3 regions of the Micromonospora sp. A200 genome follow, and region 1 is predicted to be linked to each of the others. Evidence: riboswitches for the same ligand, from Rfam matches in the RefSeq annotation. Region 1 holds a riboswitch; each other region holds the start of a gene.

Region 1 (5,611 bases):
CCGAGGGGGTGAACCGGACCCCGCACGTGCCGGTGCCGGCGCAGCCGGTGGCGTTGCGTGGCGTCGCGGGCCCGGTGCTGGTGCTGCCGCTGGGCGGCATCCGCGACTACCACGTGATGCTCTGGTCGACCGACGGCTTCCCGTCCACGGTGAACGGGCTGGCCTCGTTCACTCCGGACAGTCAGCAGCGGATCCGGGCGGCCGGCGAGGGTTTCCCGGACGCCGGGTCGGTGGCGTACCTGCGGGCGGCCGGGGTGCGCACGGTGGTGCTGCTGCCCCGGTACGCGACCGGCACGCCGTGGCAGGGCGCGGCGGCCCGTCCGGTCGACGGGCTGGGCATCCACCGCGAGCGGGTCGGCGACGCGGTGGTCTACCACCTCGATCGGGCGAGCTGACTGGGAGCGCTTCCGCAGAGCCACCAGCGTCGGCTTCCTCGGCAGCTCGAGCGGCAGCACCGGCGTGCCCGCGGTCACCTGCACCAGCCGCTGACCCGGCCGGCGCGACCGACCGTCCCACGCGACGTGGCGGTGTCCGGAGTCCCGGACACCGCCACCTCGTTCTGATCCACCCGGGCAGTCCCCGGCGTGCCGTCGCCTCAGCCGTCGAGGCCGACCGGTGAGTTCGGCCGGTCCACGTCGACGAACTCGATGTCGTCGACGGCCCCACCGTCCCGGCTGCCGGCGGCCCGCGCGGCGGTCCCGGCGGCCCAACCGATCGCGGCCCCGACCAGCGCCGCGCTGATCAGCAGCGCCCACGGCAGGGCCGGACGGCGCCCGGCGAGCGCGTCGAAGGCGAGCGTGGCCCGACGCCGGGCCTCGTCCGCCGCCGAGCCCACCAGGTCACCGGCGTCGGAAAGGTGGGTGCCGCCGCGGACCGACCGCGCCGTGTCCCGCACGCTGTCACCGGCGGAACCGACCGCCGAGACCAGCTGCTGCCAGGCCTGGTCGGTGATCCGCTCCGGCTTGCTGCGGCGCTCCAGCAGGTTGCTGCCGAACATGGGTACCTCCTCGGGGTGCCGAAGTCTGCGGCCACTTCGGACGTCGACGTCTGCGGCGCGTCACGGTCGCCTGTCCCGCCAGTGCCCATCCGGGACGCGCCGCAAACCCGGGTCGGAACCTCAGCGGACCATGACCACCGCGACGCCGCGGGCGAAATCGTCGTCGTCGTCATCGTCGTCGTCCCCGCCGCCGCCGAAGCCGCAGGCCAGTACGAGAGCGAGCAGCGCGCCGACACCGGCCAGGCCGAGCAGTCTCTTGAGCATCGATCGTTCCTTCCGTCGTGGTGGAACCCTCGCCCGCCGACCCTAGGCGGGTGGGGCAACACCGGGGGATCGGCGCGCGGCACCGGGGCTCGCCGGGCGGCCGGGTACGGAAATGACTGGACCGGGGTCGCTACCCTGGATCGGTTGGAGCGGCCGAACCCGGTCGCTCGTTGGAATGAACGGGACCAGGAACAACTCGGGAAAGAAGGGTCCGGTCCGTCCGGATCCGCGAATTGCTCATCCCGGGGGGTGGCGACCGAGGCCGTCGGAGGAATACTCTCGGTCGCGGCCCGCGTACTGATGAGGCGCCCGTGGACGGGCGAGTGGAGGTGCTCGCGTGAGCCTGTCGATCGTGAAGTCGGTTCTGCCGGGTGGTGTCATGGAGATCGCTCCGCGAGGGGAGATCGACGTCGACACCGCGTACGAGGTGCGTGAGGCGATCGCCGAGGTGCTCGCGAAGGGCCGTCCGTCCCGGATCGAGCTGAACATGCGACTCGTCACCTTCATCGACTCGGTCGGCATCAGCGCGATGGTCGCCGGGTTCCAGACGGCCGAGGTCAGCGGCGTCAAGCTGGTGGTCACCGAGCCCAGCCGGTTCGTCCACCGGCAGCTCTGGGTCACCGGCCTGCTCGGCCTCTTCGGCGCGCCGGAGCCCTACTTCGCCGGCGCTGCGGCCCCGGCCCCCGAGGTCCTCCCCGGCGCCTGACGCCGGCCGCTGGTGATCCACTCCAGGTCGCCGATGTGGCGGTGACCCGCGCCCGCCGACCCCGCCACGTCGCCGGAACGGAGTGGATCAAACCGGCGGTCGGCCACCGTCATCTGCACCTGGCCGAAGCTGGCCAGGGTGCCCCGCCGCACGCCGCGCAGCCGCCCGTGCGGCAGGTCCGGAGCGTTCACGTTGAGCACGCTCTCCACCGGCCCGGCGGTCAGCCGGGGCAGCAGGTCCAGCGCCACCCGGGCGGCGAAGTCCCAGTGCCGCTCCGCGTCGCGTACCCGGGCGGCGGCGGAGACCGCGGCGCCGCCGCTGACGGCGGTGGCCTCGCATGCCGCCTGCGATTGCCAGCCTGGCCGTCGTACGGGACGATCGGGCGACCGACGAGGGGTGGAGGGTGGAGTGGTCCGGCGGGAGTCGTTCAGCTACACGGTGCAGGCGCGCTGCTCACGGGCGGACGCGGTGGCGCTGTTGAGCGATCCGGCCCGGCAGGGGGAGCTGCATCCGCTGATCGTCCGGGTGCGCCGGCTGCGGACCCGTCCGGGCGCGCGGGCCAGCTACGCCATCACCGACCGGCTGGAGCTGGGTCCGCTGCGGTTCCCGGTCACCTACCAGGCCGACGTCCTGGTGGTCACCGATGACGAGATCGTCACGGTGGCCCGGCAGCAGCCCGGCACGACCGTGCGCAACCACACCCGGCTCCAGGAGGAGGGCGACGTGCTGCGGATCGACGTGGAGATCACCCTCTCCGCGCCGGCGCCGCTGTTCGGGTACGCGTTCCGGCAGGCCCGCGCCGCGCACCTGGGCCTGGCCAGCCGGCTCGGCGCGGTGCTGGACCGGGAGGCCGACGGCGGCCCGGTCCCGAACTGACGCCCCCGTCCACTCAGCGGCGGCCGGCGGGGGTCGCCGCCGTCCGGCGGGGCGGCGGGACGGCCCGGCGGTTGCGGCCCCACGGCTTCCAGGTGGAGATCACGGTCATGGTGACCAGCAGGCCGGTGGAGACCGCCGGGGCGACCACCACGTCGATGCGCTGGTGTGCGGTGGCGTCCGGTCCGGCGGCGGCGCGCAGGTTCGGCGTCAGCGCGAACAGCATCAGGCCGATCATCACCGTGGTGAGCACCAGCTTGACCACCACCCAGCGCCAGCGCAGCAGCCCCCAGGGGGTCAGCAGCGCGCTGGTCACGCCGATCACCCAGACCAGCACGCTCAGCGGCGCGAAGAGCCAGGTCGCCACCAGCGCCGCCGCCGGATAGACCACGCCCGGGTCGGCTCCGCGCAGCCCGGCGATGCCGAGGGTGAGTAGCACGAGGTCCGCGCCGAGCCAGCCCAGCGCGGTCACCAGGTGCAGGGTGAGCAGGGTCTTGCGGCCGTCGGGGGAGAGTCGGGTCATGCCTCGATGCTCGCCGGGCCGTCGCGCTGCGTCGTGGGCCGGTCGGCGACATCCCGGGTACGTCGGTGCGCGTACGGCGGGGCCCGTCCGCCTCGGACGGGCCCCGTCGCGGCTCGGTCAGTAGACCGACAGGTGCACGTGGTTGGTGTGGTCGCTGGACGGGTCCCCGCCGGCCCCGCTGTACGACTTCCACCCGCTGCTGGGCAGCCAGATCTGCCGGTACCAGATCACGTACAGCACCCCGAGTCGGTCGGCGTTGCGGACGTGGTACGCGGCCAGGTTGTTGCCGTACGTCCGGTCGCCGCCGGTCGCGTCCCCGCCGAAGCCGCTCTTCTGCGCCGCGAAGTCGCAGGCCCGGCCCTTGGGGTGCTCGCCCGACCCGCTGGGCCGGTAGCAGGAGACGTACCGGGTGAAGCCGGCCGCCTGGCTCTGCTTGAGCGCGTTGAGCATGCGCGGGGTGATGCAGCCGTTGGCCGGGGTCGGGTCGTTGACGCTGCACGACTCCGAGGGCCAGGACCCGTCGGGGTTGCGCGGCGCCGCCTTGGCGTTGGCGGTGGAGGTACCCGCGGTGGAGCCGCCGCCGGCGCTGGCGGCGGGCTTGTCGGCGGCGGCCACCGCCAGGGCCCGCTCGGCCTGCTGCTTGCGCTTGGCCATCACCGCGACCTGCTTGCGCTCCTCGACGATCTCCTTGTCGAGCGCGGCCCGGGTGCGGGTGGCGTCGTCGCGGGTCTGGATCAGGTTGCGCAGCTCCCGGTCCTCGTTGGAGGCGACCGTCTCCAGCGCCGCCGCCCGGTCCAGGAAGCCTTCGGGGCTGGAGCTGTTCAGCAGCGCCGACACCGGCCCGAGCCGCCCGGTCCGGTACGCCACGCCGGCGATCTCGCCGACCTTGCCCTGCCGGACGGTCAGCTCCGACTCGATGGTCTTGAGCTGGTTGCCGAGCTCCTGCTGCCGCTTGGTGGAGCGTTCCAGCGCGGCCTTGGCGTCGATCCAGCCCTTGCTGGCCGCGTCGAGCTGGGCGCGCAGCGCGGGGGTGCCGCCCTCGGGGTCGCCGGGGGCGGCGAGCCGGGTGGCGGGGGGAGCGGCGGTCGCCGGGACCGGCGCGGACGACACCCCGAGGGCGAGCGTCGCGACGACCGCGGCCGCCAGCCGTGCGGTGGTACGTCGTACGTGCATGCACATGTCCTTCCGTCAGCCGCCGACCGGGTTAGCTGACGGGTTCGGGACGGAAGATCCCTACCGCTGACGCGGATGCACCCCACGAACATGGTTCCCCGGCTCGCCCTGGCAGGCGATTAGGCGGCGGCCACCGCCGGCACCGGAGGGTGCCGCCTGGCGGAGGCCGGAACCGAGCCTACCGGTACGGGTGTGACACCCGCCCGTTTCGTGACTCAGGGTACTGGAGTGAACCATGGTGTAGGTGACACAATGGGACAATAGGTGCCCGATTTCGTCACCACTCGACCTGCCCGCAGGCGCCGGGGGCGGCCCCCGGCTCGATCTGGAGGGTGGCGTGCTCGATGTGGAAGTCCTCGTGCAGGGCGGTGCGGGCGGCGGCCAGCACCGTGCCGACCTCGGCGCCGGGGACCATGGTGAGGTGGGCGGAGGCGACCTCCATGCCGGAGGTGAGCGTCCAGACGTGCAGGTCGTGCACCTCGGCGACGCCGGGGACGGCGGTCAGCCGGTCGTGCACGGCGGTCACCTGCAGATGCTCCGGAGCGGCCTGGACCAGGATGCGCACCGCCGCGCGGCCGAGCCGCCAGGTGCGGGGGAGGATGAACAGGCCGATCGCGACCGCCACCGCCGGGTCGGCCCACCACCAGCCGGTGCCGGCGATGAGCAGCGCGGCCCCGATCACGCCCAGCGAGCCGAGCAGGTCGCCGAGCACCTCCAGGTACGCCCCGCGCAGGTTGATGCTCTCCCGCGCCCCCTCGCGCAGCAGCGCGAATGCGACGAGGTTGGCCAGTAGGCCGAGCACCGCCACGGCCAGCATCGGCCCGGTCCGCACCTCCGGCGGGTCGCCGAACCGGCGGACCGCCTCGATCAGCACGTAGATCGCCACCCCGCTGAGCAGGACGGCGTTGGCGAGCGCGGCCAGCACCTCCAGCCGGTAGAGCCCGTAGGTGCGCTGCGGGTCGCGGTCGCCGTGCCGGGTGGCGGTGATGGCGGCCAGCGCCATGCCGATGCCGAGCACGTCGGTGAACATGTGCCCGGCGTCGGAGAGCAGGGCCAGCGAGCCGGTGCCGAACGC
Region 2 (5,611 bases), on a different contig from region 1:
TCATGGTATGGCCAGCCGGCTGGCATTTCCGCCCTGGCCTCCGCGCACCGGGAGCCGTCCGGGCGCGGCCCGGGGACACGGCGGCGAAACACGCTGCCCACGTCCCGGTAATGTATGAAATCCGTATCACGTATACCTTGACGTATCTTTCGCTGCGTGTGACGGTGGGCGGCGAGGCCGCCTCCGTCGCCGGCCGGGTGTGACCAGGCCGATCTCGCGAGAGACCGAGGTGAGGCAATGACCCTGACCGATCCGACGCAGGCGCTCGCCGAGCTGCACGCCGGCAACCGGCGCTTCGTGACGGGCGCGCAGCGCCACCCCAACCAGGACTCGCTGCACCGGGCGGCGGTCGCCGACGGCCAGCACCCGTTCGCGGTGATCGTCGGCTGCTCCGACTCCCGCCTCGCCGCCGAGATCATCTTCGACCGGGGCCTGGGTGACCTCTTCGTGGTGCGTACCGCCGGGCACACCGCCGGCCCCGAGGTGCTCGGCAGCGTCGAGTACGCGGTGAGTGTCCTGGGCACCCCGTTGGTGGTGGTGCTCGGCCACGACTCCTGCGGAGCGGTGCAGGCCGCCCGGGACGCCGCGCGGACCGGCACGCCGCCGGTCGGGCACCTGCGGGCGGTGGTGGACGCGGTGGCGCCCAGCCTCCGACGGGCCACGGAGCAGGGCGTCGACGACGTCGACGGGATCGTCGACATCCACATCGCGCACACCGTCGAGGCGCTGCTGGGCAACTCCGCCGTACTGGCCGCCGCGGTCGCCGAGGGGCGGTGCGCGGTGGTCGGCATGTCGTACCGGCTGGCCGCCGGTGAGGTGCGGACGGTGGCTGCGGTGCCGAGCGTCGTGCCGGCCCAGACCGGCGATCGGGCGACCGCCGTCGCCGGCTGAAACCCCCGCACGCGACGAGGGCCGCCCCCACCGGGGACGGCCCTCGTTCGGTACGCGTCGCGGGCTACAGCATCGACATGTGCACGTGGTCGGTGTGGTTCGACGGTCCGCTGTACGACTTCCACCCGGTCGCCGGGAACCAGATCTGCCGGTTCCAGATCACGTAGTAGATGCCGAGCCGGTCGGCGTTGCGGATCAGGAACGCGGCGAGGTTGTTGCCGTACATCCGGGTGTCGTTGTTGTGCCAGGGCGCGAAGCCGCTCCGCTGCAACGACCAGTCGCAGGCCTTGCCCTTCGGGTGGTCCCACGGCCCACCGGGCCGGTAGCAGCCCGCGAACCGGTTGAAGCCGACCCGCCGGACCTCCTTGTACGCGTGCAGGGTGCGTGGCGTGATGGTGCCGGAGGTGGTCGGGTCGTTCTCGGTGCGCGACTCGGAACGCCAGCCGCCGTCGGCCGTCCGGCCGGGGCCGATCCGGGCGACCGGCGAGGTCGCGTCGACCAGGCCGCCGGTGAAGCCCCGGCCGCCGACCAGCTGGAGGGCCTTCTCCGCCTCCCGGCTCTCCCGGGCCATGTCGTTGGTGAGCTTCTGCTGCTCACGCACCTCGGCGTCCAGCGCCAGCTTGGCCTGCTCCGCGCGGTTCTTGGCGGCGGTCACCTTGGCCAGCTTCTGCGCGTTGACCATGTTCAGCTCGTCCAGGGCGGCGGCGCGCCGGACGAACGAGTCGGGCGCGTCGCTCTCCAGCAGCATCGCCACCGCGCCGATCCGGCCGGTCCGGTACGACTGCGCCGCGATCTGCGAGACCGTCGGCTGCAACGCCGCCAGCTCGTCCTGCGCGCGTTGCACCTCCAGCGCGAGCTGCTGCTGGCGCTTCTTGGACTTCTCCAGCTGCCTCTTCGCCTTCGAGTACTCGCGGTTGCGCAGCTCGATGACGTCGGTGAGCAGCTTGGGCTCGCCGTCCTCCTCGTGCCCGGAGGGGGTGGGGGTCGAGGGCGCGGCGATCGCGGCTGTCGGCCCGCCGAGGATGGCCAGCGCGGCGAACACGGCCACCACCGGAGTCAACCAGCGGCGCAGGGGTGCCGTCACAGTGTTCCCTTCCGTCGACCGCCGACCGGGTTAGCTGACGGGTTCGGGACGGAAGTGGCCCCTACCGCTCGCGCGGATTCACCCCATGTACCTGGTTCCCCGGCTCGCCTCGCGGCGATTGGGCGGCGGCACCGCAGGCGCCGCTGCGCGCCTTCGGCGGTGACCGGCAGCGAGGTTACCCGAGAGTCGTACCGGGGATCTACGTCCAGAACCCGACTAAAAGCGTTATTTCGTCGTAGCGAAGCGTGACGAGTGACGCGTTCGTCAGGTTCCGCGTCCGCGTCGGTCACGCAGCGGAGTCTCACCATGCGGTGTCCGTGCTCCTTTCCGGGTCGGGCCACCGTGCGGGGGCCGGGGTGGACGGTCCGCCGGGACGCGACGCGCTCAGCGCCTCGAGCGCCGCGTCCCGGTCGGCGGAGGGGCGGGGAGTGGGTGCCGGCCCGGTGTCCCGGGCCGGATCGTCGGCCGGGCCACGACCGGCGGTGGCGACCAGCGCGGCCAGCGCGGTGGTCAGTGGGACGGCGGCGATCAGGCCGAGCGTCGCCACCGCGCTGCGGACGATCTCCTGGGCCAGGAACTCGCTGGTGAGGATCTGGCTCACCGGACGGCTGTCGGCGGTGAGCAGGAGCAGCAGCGGCAGCGAGGCGCCCGCGTACGCGAGCACGATGGTGTTCACCGTGGAGGCGATGTGCGCCCGGCCGACCCGGGTGGCGGCCCGGTAGAGCTGCGTCCGGGACAGTCCGGGGTTGGCGTGCGCCAGTTCGGTGACGGTGGCGGCCTGGGTGACGGTGACGTCGTCGAGCACGCCGAGCGAGCCGATGATGATGCCGGCCAGCAGCAGCCCGTGCAGGTCGACGTCACCCTGGTACAGCGACAGCGTGGTGGCCTCCTCGCTGCCGAACCCGGTCAGGTGGGTGGCGGCGGTGGCCAGGCTGCCGAGCAGTCCGGTCAGCACCAGGCTGCCGAGGGTGCCGAGGACCGCCACCGAGGTCTGCGCGGTGATGCCGTGGGTCAGGTACAGCACCACGAACATGATCAGCGCCGAGCCGGTGATCGCGATCAGCAGCGGCGAGCCGCCCGCCGCGATGCCGGGTACGACGAAGGTCAGCAGGATGGCGAAGCTGGCGCCCAGCCCGGCCAATGCGGCCAGCCCGCGCAGCCGGCCGAACGCCACGATCGCCGCCGCGAAGAGCGCCACCAGCCACACCAGGGGCTTGCCCCGCTGGTGTTCGGCGATCTGGTAGCTGGTGGCGGTGGGGTCGGCCGGGTCGGTGAGCTGGACCAGCACCACCTCGTCGCCGACCGCGACGGTGGGCGCGCCCGGGCCGGCGGGCACCGGAGTCTCCACCTGCTGGCCGCTGTCCGGGCCCTGCTCGACCCGGACCGTCACGGTCCCGCACGGTCCCTCGGCCGCGCCGGGCGGCGCCTCCGGGGTCGGCGGGCAGGGTTCGGTCACCACCCGGGTCACCGTGCCGTGGTGGCGTGCCGGCTCGGCGCTGCCGTCGGCCTGCCGCGAGTCGCGCGGCCACAGCACCAGGGCGGCGATCACCGTGACGACGAACAGCGGGACCACCGTCGCGACGAGGATCCGCCGCACCCCCGGTGGGGCGGACGGAGCGGGACGGGTGTGGTCGGCGCCCATTGCGAGTCTCCCAACGATCCAGGGCGGGGTACGTGTCAGCCGGCCGTTCGGTTCACCGGCGGGACGCGCGTGGCGGGCCGCGTACCCGGGGGTGGGCCCTGGGTGCCGGCGGGGTCACCCAGCGTGACCGGACGGCTCGGTCGCCCGGCGTGGCGACCCGCCCGGGCGGTCGCCCACGGCGGCCGAGCCCGGCGCGGTACGCGGGCCGGCGGCAGCTGCGGCGGATGGCGAGTCATGGCCGGTGAATCGTAGCCAGGTTCGGTGCGGGTCCGCCCGGTTCGCGACATCGGCAGCGCGCCCACCGGGCATCGTGGGGGCATGGACCAGCACGCCGGCCCGGCCCGGCCCCCGGGGTCGGACCGACACCGGGGGCACGACCGGCACGCCGGCCACGACCCGGAGATGTTCCGCCGCCGCTTCTGGCTCTGCCTGGCGCTGACCCTGCCCGTGGTCGCCACCAGCCACATGGTGATGGAGTGGTTCGGTTACTCGCTGGAGTTGCCCGGCCGGTCCCTGGTCGGGCCGGTGCTCGGCTCGGTGGTCTTCTGGTGGGGCGGCTGGCCGTTCCTCCTCGGCGCGGTGCGCGAGGTGCGCGACCGGGCCCCGGGCATGATGCTGCTGATCGGGATGGCGATCAGCGTCGCGTACGCCGCCTCGCTCGCCACCAGCCTCGGCGCCTTCGAGCTGGACTTCTGGTGGGAGCTGGCCGCCCTGGTCACCATCATGCTGCTCGGGCACTGGCAGGAGATGAAGGCCGTCGGGCAGGCGCGGGGCGCCCTCGCGGCGCTGGCCGCGCTGCTCCCCGACGACGCCGAGCGGGTCGGGCCGCAGGGCGGCACCGAACGGGTGCCGGTGAGCGACCTGCGGGTGGCCGACGTGGTGCTGGTCCGCCCCGGTGGCCGGGTGCCGGCCGACGGGCGGATCGTCGACGGGGCCGCCGAGCTGGACGAGTCGATGGTCACCGGCGAGTCCCGCCCGGTCTCCCGGGCGGTCGGGGACCGGGTGGTGGCCGGCACCGTCGCCACCGACTCGGCGATCCGGGTCCGGGTGGAGGCCATCGGCGACCAGACCACCCTCGCCGGCATCCAGCGCCTCGTGGCGCAGGCGCAGCAGTCCGGCGGGCGGGCGCAGGCGCTGGCGGACCGCTTCGCCGCCTGGCTCTTCTACGTCGCCACGGGTACCGCCGTGCTGACCGTCGTGGGGTGGACCGCGCTGGGCGAGCGGGACCAGGCGGTGGTCCGGACCGTCACGGTGCTGGTGATCGCCTGCCCGCACGCGCTCGGCCTGGCCATCCCGCTGGTGATCGCGCTCTCCACCGCGTTGGCCGCCCGCTCCGGCGTGCTGGTCCGCGACCGGCTCGCACTGGAACGGATGCGCACCGTCGACGTGGTGCTCTTCGACAAGACCGGCACCCTCACCAGGGGCGAGCACGCCGTGGTCGGGGTGGCCGCCGCGCCGGGGACCGGCGAGGACGAGGTGCTGCGGCTCGCGGCCGGGGTCGAGGCGGACAGCGAACACCCGCTGGCCCGGGCGATCGTCGCGGCCGCCGCCGAGCACGGCGGCCCGGCCCCGGCCGCCGGCTTCCGCTCGCTGCCGGGGCGCGGCGTCCGGGCCGACATCGACGGTACGCCGTACGCGGTCGGCGGCCCCGCGCTCCTGCGCGAGCAGGGGCTGGAGCTGCCCGGTGCGCTGGAGCCGGCGGCCCGGCGCTGGGCGGAGCGCGGCGCGGCGGTGCTGCACCTGGTCCGCCTGCCGGACACCGTCCTCGGCCTGCTCGCGCTCGCCGACCAGGTACGCCCCGAGGCCCGGGAGGCGATCGCGGAACTGCGTGCCGAGGGGGTTCGCAGCATCGCGATGATCACCGGGGACGCCCGGACGGTGGCCGAGGCGGTCGCCGCGGACCTCGGTTTCCGGCCCGGCGTCGACGAGGTCTTCGCCGAGGTGCTCCCCGCCGACAAGGACCGGAAGGTGACCGCGCTGCAACGCCGGGGGCT
Region 3 (5,611 bases), on a different contig from region 1:
CCGCCAGCTCGATGCCCAGGTCCTTCAGGTGCAGGTCGTCGGAGCCGGCGGCCACGGCGAGCAGCACCACCACGAACGGCAGCGCCAGGCCGTCGTTGACCCCGGACTCGACGTTGAGCAGGTGCCGCAGCCGGGCCGGAACCTTGTCGTTGCCCACCAGCGCGGCGGCGAAGACCGGGTCGGTCGGGGCGAGGACCGCCCCGACCAGCAGTGCCTCCGGCCAGTCCAACCCGGCCACGAAGTGGGCGAGCACCGCGGTGACCAGCAGGGTCAGCGGCAGGCCCCAGCCCAACGCACGTCCCGGCAGCCGCCACGCCGAGCGCAGGTCGGCCCAGCCGACCCGCATCCCGTCGGTGAACAGCACCGCGAACAGCGCGAGTTCGGCCAACTGCGCCACGATCGGCGAGTCGGCCCGCAGGTGCAGCACCCCGGTGGTGTCCTCGCCGAGAACGAACCCGGCGACCAGGAACAGCGCCGCCGTGGAGAGGATGGTGCGGTGGGCCAGCGCCGACACGAGCACGGCGGCCAGCAGGACGGCGGCGAAGGAGAGCAGCAGCACGGGTGGACCTCCGCGAGACATGGTTGGTCGAGGTGCCGACCAGACTTCCCGGCGCTCCACGGATCCCGGTGATCATAACCACCGGACGCCAGCGGGTGGACCCGCACCGCCGGCCACCCGGTGACCGACGGCAGCGGTTTCGTACGGTGAGCTCAGCGACCAGCGGCGCCGTCGGTCTGCCGCTCGTAGACGTCCGGAATGCCGTCCCGGTCACGGTCGACGGTCTCCAGCTCGTGCACCCGCCGGTACAGGCGGGTGCGGGCGCGGAGGATGACCGTCGCGAGCAGCGCCGCGAGCAGGGACCCGGCGAGTACGGCGACCTTCACGTGGCCGTCGCGTTCGCTGCCCAGGCCGAAGGCCAGCTCGCCGATGAGCAGCGACACGGTGAAGCCGATCCCGCCGAGCAGCGCCAGGCCGAGCACGTCGAGCCAGTTGAGGCCCTCGTCCAGGTCGGCGCGGGTGAACCGGGAGACCAGCCAGGTGGCGGCCATGATGCCGACCGGCTTGCCGACGAGCAGGCCGACCACGATGCCGACCGCCACCCGGTCGGTCAGGGCGGACGCCAGGCCGGCGACACCACCGATGGTGACACCGGCGGACAGGAACGCGAAGACCGGCACCGCCACCCCGGCGGAGATCGGGCGGAACCGGTGCTCGAAGTGCTCGGCCAGACCCGGTCCCGCGTCCGGCCCACCGGCGGCCTCGCTACGGATCACCGGAACCGTGAACGCCAACAGGACCCCCGCCACGGTGGCGTGCACGCCCGACTCGTGCATCAGCGTCCAGGTCACCGCGGCCAGCGGCAGCAGCAGCCACCAGGACCGGACGCGGCGTTGCACCAGCAACCCGAACAGCGCCAGCGGCACCAGGGCGCCCAGCAGCGGCGCGACCGACAGGTCGCTGGTGTAGAAGACCGCGATGATGACGATCGCCAGCAGGTCGTCGACGACGGCCAGGGTGAGCAGGAAGGTCCGCAGCGCGGACGGCAGGAGGCGGCCCACCACGGCGAGCACCGCCAGCGCGAAGGCGATGTCGGTCGCGGTCGGGATGGCCCAGCCCTTGGCCGCGCCCTCGCCCGCGCCGGCGGCGATGACGTAGTAGAGGGCGGCGGGCAGGAGCACCCCACCGACGGCCGCCGCGACCGGCACCGCGGCGCGACGCGGATCACGCAGGTCGCCGGCGACGAACTCGCGCTTGAGCTCCAGGCCGGCGACGAAGAAGAAGATCGCCAACAGGCCGTCGGCAGCCCAGGTGGCCAGGCTGAGGTCGAGGTGCAGGGACGCCGGGCCGACCTGGAAGTCCCGCAGCGACCGGTAGCTGTCCGCCCAGGGCGAGTTCGACCAGACCAGCGCCAGCAGGGCCCCGACCAGCAGGAGCGCTCCGCCCACGGTCTCCTTGCGCAGGATGGCGGAGATGCGCCTGGTCTCGCCCCACGAGCGGCGGGCGAACAGGCTGGTACGGCGCCGGGTGGCGTCGGTCACGGAAACTCCTCGTCGGCAGGGGTCGCGTCATCCATCGCCGACCAGACTTCCCGGCACACCGGGGTCAACCCTATCCGGCACCGCGGCGGGCCCGTCGGGTTCCGCGGTCGGCCGTGCTCGCGACCGGGCGCGGGACGCTCCCGGTACCCGGCGGTGGCGCGACCGACCGGCCGTAGCGCACCGCCCGGCGCGTCCGGAGCGACACCGCGCCGAGCGGGCCGACGGTGCGCCACGGCAGACCTCGACGCCCGGCCGGCAACGGGCCGGCCGGGCGTCGCTACGGTCTGTCCCTCGTGCGAGGCGGTGACGCGTCAGAGGCTGAGCTTCTGACCGGGGAAGATCAGCCCCGGGTCGGCGCCGACCACGCGCTTGTTGCGCTCGTACAGCGCCTGCCAGCCACCGGCCAGGTCCCGGGCGTCGGCGATCTGCGACAGGGTGTCACCCGGCCGCACCACGTACACGTCGCCGGTCCCGGCCGGCGCGCTGCGCCGCTGGCTGCGGGTGCTGTGCTGCTCCCGCGAGGACCGCTCGGTGGAGGTGGCCTTCGACGAGCCGGAGCGCCGCTGCGACTTCTGCGACTTCTCCGCCTTCTCGGAGGTGGTGGAGTAGCTCTTGGTGGAGCCACCCTTCCTGCCGCAGGTCGGCCAGGCACCGATGCCCTGACCGTCGAGCACCTTCTCGGCGATCGCGATCTGCTCGCCGCGGCTGGCCAGGTCGGCGCGGGAGGCGTACTTCTTGCCGCCGTAGCCGGACCAGGTGCTCTGCGAGAACTGCAGGCCGCCGTAGTAGCCGTTGCCGGTGTTGATGTGCCAGTTGCCGCCGGACTCGCACTGGGCGATCGCGTCCCAGTTGACGCTGGCGGCGCTCGCCGGCGACGCCGGCGCCAGGACGGCGGCGACCCCGGTGACCGCACCGACGGCGAGCGTGCCGACGGCGATGCGGCGCGAGCTGACCCGTCGGTGACGGGCGGTGTATTCAGTTGCCATGTGGATTCCTCCACGCCGACGAGGTGAGCTGTCGGGTTCGGGCCGAGGAGCCCGGCCGCCCGTGGGCGGCTTCACCCCGAGGTGACGTGCACCGAGGAACGTGTGGGTCCCCCGCTCCATGCCCACTGAAAAGGTCCCGCCGGCCGGCGGCATGGATTAGGCGTTACCGGCCGTGGTGTCCGCGATCGCGAACACGAACGACGTTAGGAACTGTTTCGGGCGATTGCCCACCTCTTGTGAAGTTCTTCACCCGGCTGAGCGACGGCTCCCTGCTTCGAGTTGCGGGCTGGTCGGCGGTGCTCTACAAGGGCTGGTCGGGAACCTGTCACGACTGGGCCGAAAGCCTCGCTCCGAGCGGCGGATCAGGTGCCGTCGCCTCGCCGTCTTCGCTGGTCAGGCGGCCTCGATCGGCGGCCCGCGCCGCCGGACGGTCAGCGTTGCCGCTGATTGGCGACTCATGTCTGGGCAGCCCGGCCGCCGACTCGCACGGTAGGAGCAGAGCGCGGCCGCGGCGCCGACGCGTCGGATGCCGGGCGCCGGCGCCCTGGCCGGCACGGTCCGCCCCGGTTCGCGGCGGCCGACCATCCGCAAGAGGAAGGACCTCCATGGACACCGTCAGCATCGACACCGACTACCTCGTCGCCACCTTGGACGAGGACGACGACCCCGAGAGCCTGGCCGGCGACGAGGTCGACTTCGACCTGGCCGCCGCGCTGGAAGAGGAGGAGTGAGATGGGCGTGCACCTGGCGCCCGCGCTGCGGGTGCTGCGCGAGGAGATAGACACCCGATGGCCGCAGCGGGACCGCAAGTCCGACGGCTGGTTGGGCGACGCCAGTCACCAGGCGCGCCGCTCGGACCACAATCCGGACAGTGACGACCAGTCGGTCAACGCGGTGGACGTAGACGTCGACGGGATCGACCCGCTGCTGGTCGTCCGGCAGGCCGTCAGCCATCCGTCCACCCAGTACGTCATCTACGACCGGAAGATCTGGAGCCGTACCCGCAGCTTCCGGCCGGCCCGGTACACCGGGCCGAACCCGCACGACAAGCACCTGCACGTCAGCGTCAGCCACCAGCGGAGCCTGGAGGACAGCCGCCACCCGTGGGGCATCGCCACCGCCACCACGGCGCGGCTCGGCGACCGGGTGCTGCGCGCCGGCTGCCGGGGCGGCGACGTCCGGGAGTTGCAGGCCGTCGCCAACCGCCTCGGGGCCCGGCTGACGGCCGACGGGGTGTTCGGGCCGGCCGTGGCCGCCTGGGTACGGTCGTTCCAGACCGCCCGGAAGCTCGACGCCGACGGGGTGGTCGGCCCGCGTACCGTGGCTGCCCTGCGCGCGGCCGTCAAGCCGGCCCCGTCGGTGCCCAGCGGGCGACCGGCGACACCGGTGTCCGGGGGCAGACCGGGCTCGCGGACGCTGCGGCGCGGCAGCAAGGGCGGGGACGTGGCCTTCGTCCAGCGGTTCGTCGGCGCGAAGCGGTGCGGCCCCGCGAGCGGCGCCTTCGACGCGAAGACCGAGGCCGGGGTGCGCTGGTACCAGGGCATGCGGGGGCTGACCGTGGACGGGGTGGTCGGCCCGGCCACCTGGGCGGCGATGGGCGTGCGGGTCGGTTCCTGACTGAGCAGGCGGCCCCGGCCCGGCGCTGCACCGGGCCGGGGCCGTCGTCGCGTCAGAGGGTGCGGGCCAGCCGGTCGGCGAGGACCCGGGCGAACCGGGCCGGGTCGGCCAGGTCGCCGCCCTCGGCGAGCAGCGCCATGCCGTACAGCAGCTCGGCGGTCTCGGTGAGAGCGGCGGAGTCGCCGCCGCGCTCGTGCGCCACGCGCAGGCCGGTGACCAGCGGGTGGGTCGGGTTGAGTTCGAGGATGCGCTTCACCTTCGGCACCTCCTGCCCCATCGCGCGGTACATCTTCTCCAAGGTGGGCGTGATGTCGTGGGCGTCGCCGACGATGCAGGCCGGCGAGGTGGTCAGGCGGGATGAGAGCCGCACCTCCTTGACGCTGTCGGCCAGCGCCCCGCCGAGGAAGGCGAGCAGGGCGGCGTACTCCTTGGTCTGCCGCTCCCGTTCCGTTTCGGCCTCCTCGCGCTCCCGCTCGGTGTCCAGGTCCACCTGGCCCTTGGCGATCGAGCGCAGCGGCCGGCCGTCGAACTGCGCTACCCGCTCCACCCACACCTCGTCGACCGGGTCGGTGAGCAGCAGCACCTCGTAGCCCTTGGCGCGGAAGGCCTCCATGTGCGGCGAGTTCTCCAGCATGGCCCGGTTCTCGCCGGTGGCGTAGTAGATCTCCTCCTGGCCGTCCTTCATCCGCTCGACGTACCCGCGCAGCGTGGTGGGCTCGGTGGCGTCGTGGGTGGAGGCGACCGAGACGATGTCGAGGATCGCCTGCTGGTTGTTCGGGTCCTCCAGCAGCCCCTCCTTGACCACCCGGCCGAACTCCGACCAGAAGGTCCGGTACCGGTCGGCGTGCTCGGTGCGCATCTCCTTGACGGTGGCGAGCACCTTGCGGACCAGCCGGCGGCGCACGATCTGGATCTGCCGGTCCTGCTGGAGGATCTCCCGGGAGATGTTCAGCGACAGGTCGTGCGCG

The links. A riboswitch is a leader RNA that binds a small molecule or an ion and turns the genes downstream of it on or off. The one in region 1 is predicted to bind cyclic di-AMP.
Region 2: linked by a shared signal. The riboswitch ahead of M2302_RS18760 (hypothetical protein) and the one ahead of M2302_RS11960 (hypothetical protein) in region 1 are both predicted to bind cyclic di-AMP.
Region 3: linked by a shared signal. The riboswitch ahead of M2302_RS05000 (transglycosylase family protein) and the one ahead of M2302_RS11960 (hypothetical protein) in region 1 are both predicted to bind cyclic di-AMP.

Annotation. Positions count from the first base shown of each region.
Region 1 covers NZ_JARXXY010000010.1:40,107-45,717, reverse strand. Annotated here, with positions in the region: gene M2302_RS11995 (hypothetical protein) at 1-395, shown strand, start outside; gene M2302_RS11990 (hypothetical protein) at 596-997, opposite strand; gene M2302_RS11985 (hypothetical protein) at 1,118-1,261, opposite strand; gene M2302_RS11980 (STAS domain-containing protein) at 1,599-1,967, shown strand; gene M2302_RS11975 (hypothetical protein) at 1,916-2,215, opposite strand; gene M2302_RS11970 (SRPBCC family protein) at 2,376-2,843, shown strand; gene M2302_RS11965 (hypothetical protein) at 2,857-3,363, opposite strand; gene M2302_RS11960 (hypothetical protein) at 3,481-4,536, opposite strand; cyclic di-AMP (ydaO/yuaA leader) riboswitch at 4,541-4,672, opposite strand; gene M2302_RS11955 (cation diffusion facilitator family transporter) at 4,814-5,611, opposite strand, start outside.
Region 2 covers NZ_JARXXY010000018.1:49,604-55,214, forward strand. Annotated here, with positions in the region: gene M2302_RS18750 (helix-turn-helix domain-containing protein) at 1-4, opposite strand, end outside; gene M2302_RS18755 (carbonic anhydrase) at 238-891, shown strand; gene M2302_RS18760 (hypothetical protein) at 956-1,975, opposite strand; cyclic di-AMP (ydaO/yuaA leader) riboswitch at 1,980-2,110, opposite strand; gene M2302_RS18765 (YibE/F family protein) at 2,277-3,617, opposite strand; gene M2302_RS18770 (heavy metal translocating P-type ATPase) at 3,936-5,611, shown strand, end outside.
Region 3 covers NZ_JARXXY010000003.1:279,569-285,179, reverse strand. Annotated here, with positions in the region: gene M2302_RS05010 (cation:proton antiporter) at 1-580, opposite strand, end outside; gene nhaA (Na+/H+ antiporter NhaA) at 712-2,040, opposite strand; gene M2302_RS05000 (transglycosylase family protein) at 2,352-3,026, opposite strand; cyclic di-AMP (ydaO/yuaA leader) riboswitch at 3,025-3,199, opposite strand; gene M2302_RS04995 (hypothetical protein) at 3,632-3,757, shown strand; gene M2302_RS04990 (peptidoglycan-binding protein) at 3,759-4,643, shown strand; gene htpG (molecular chaperone HtpG) at 4,696-5,611, opposite strand, start outside.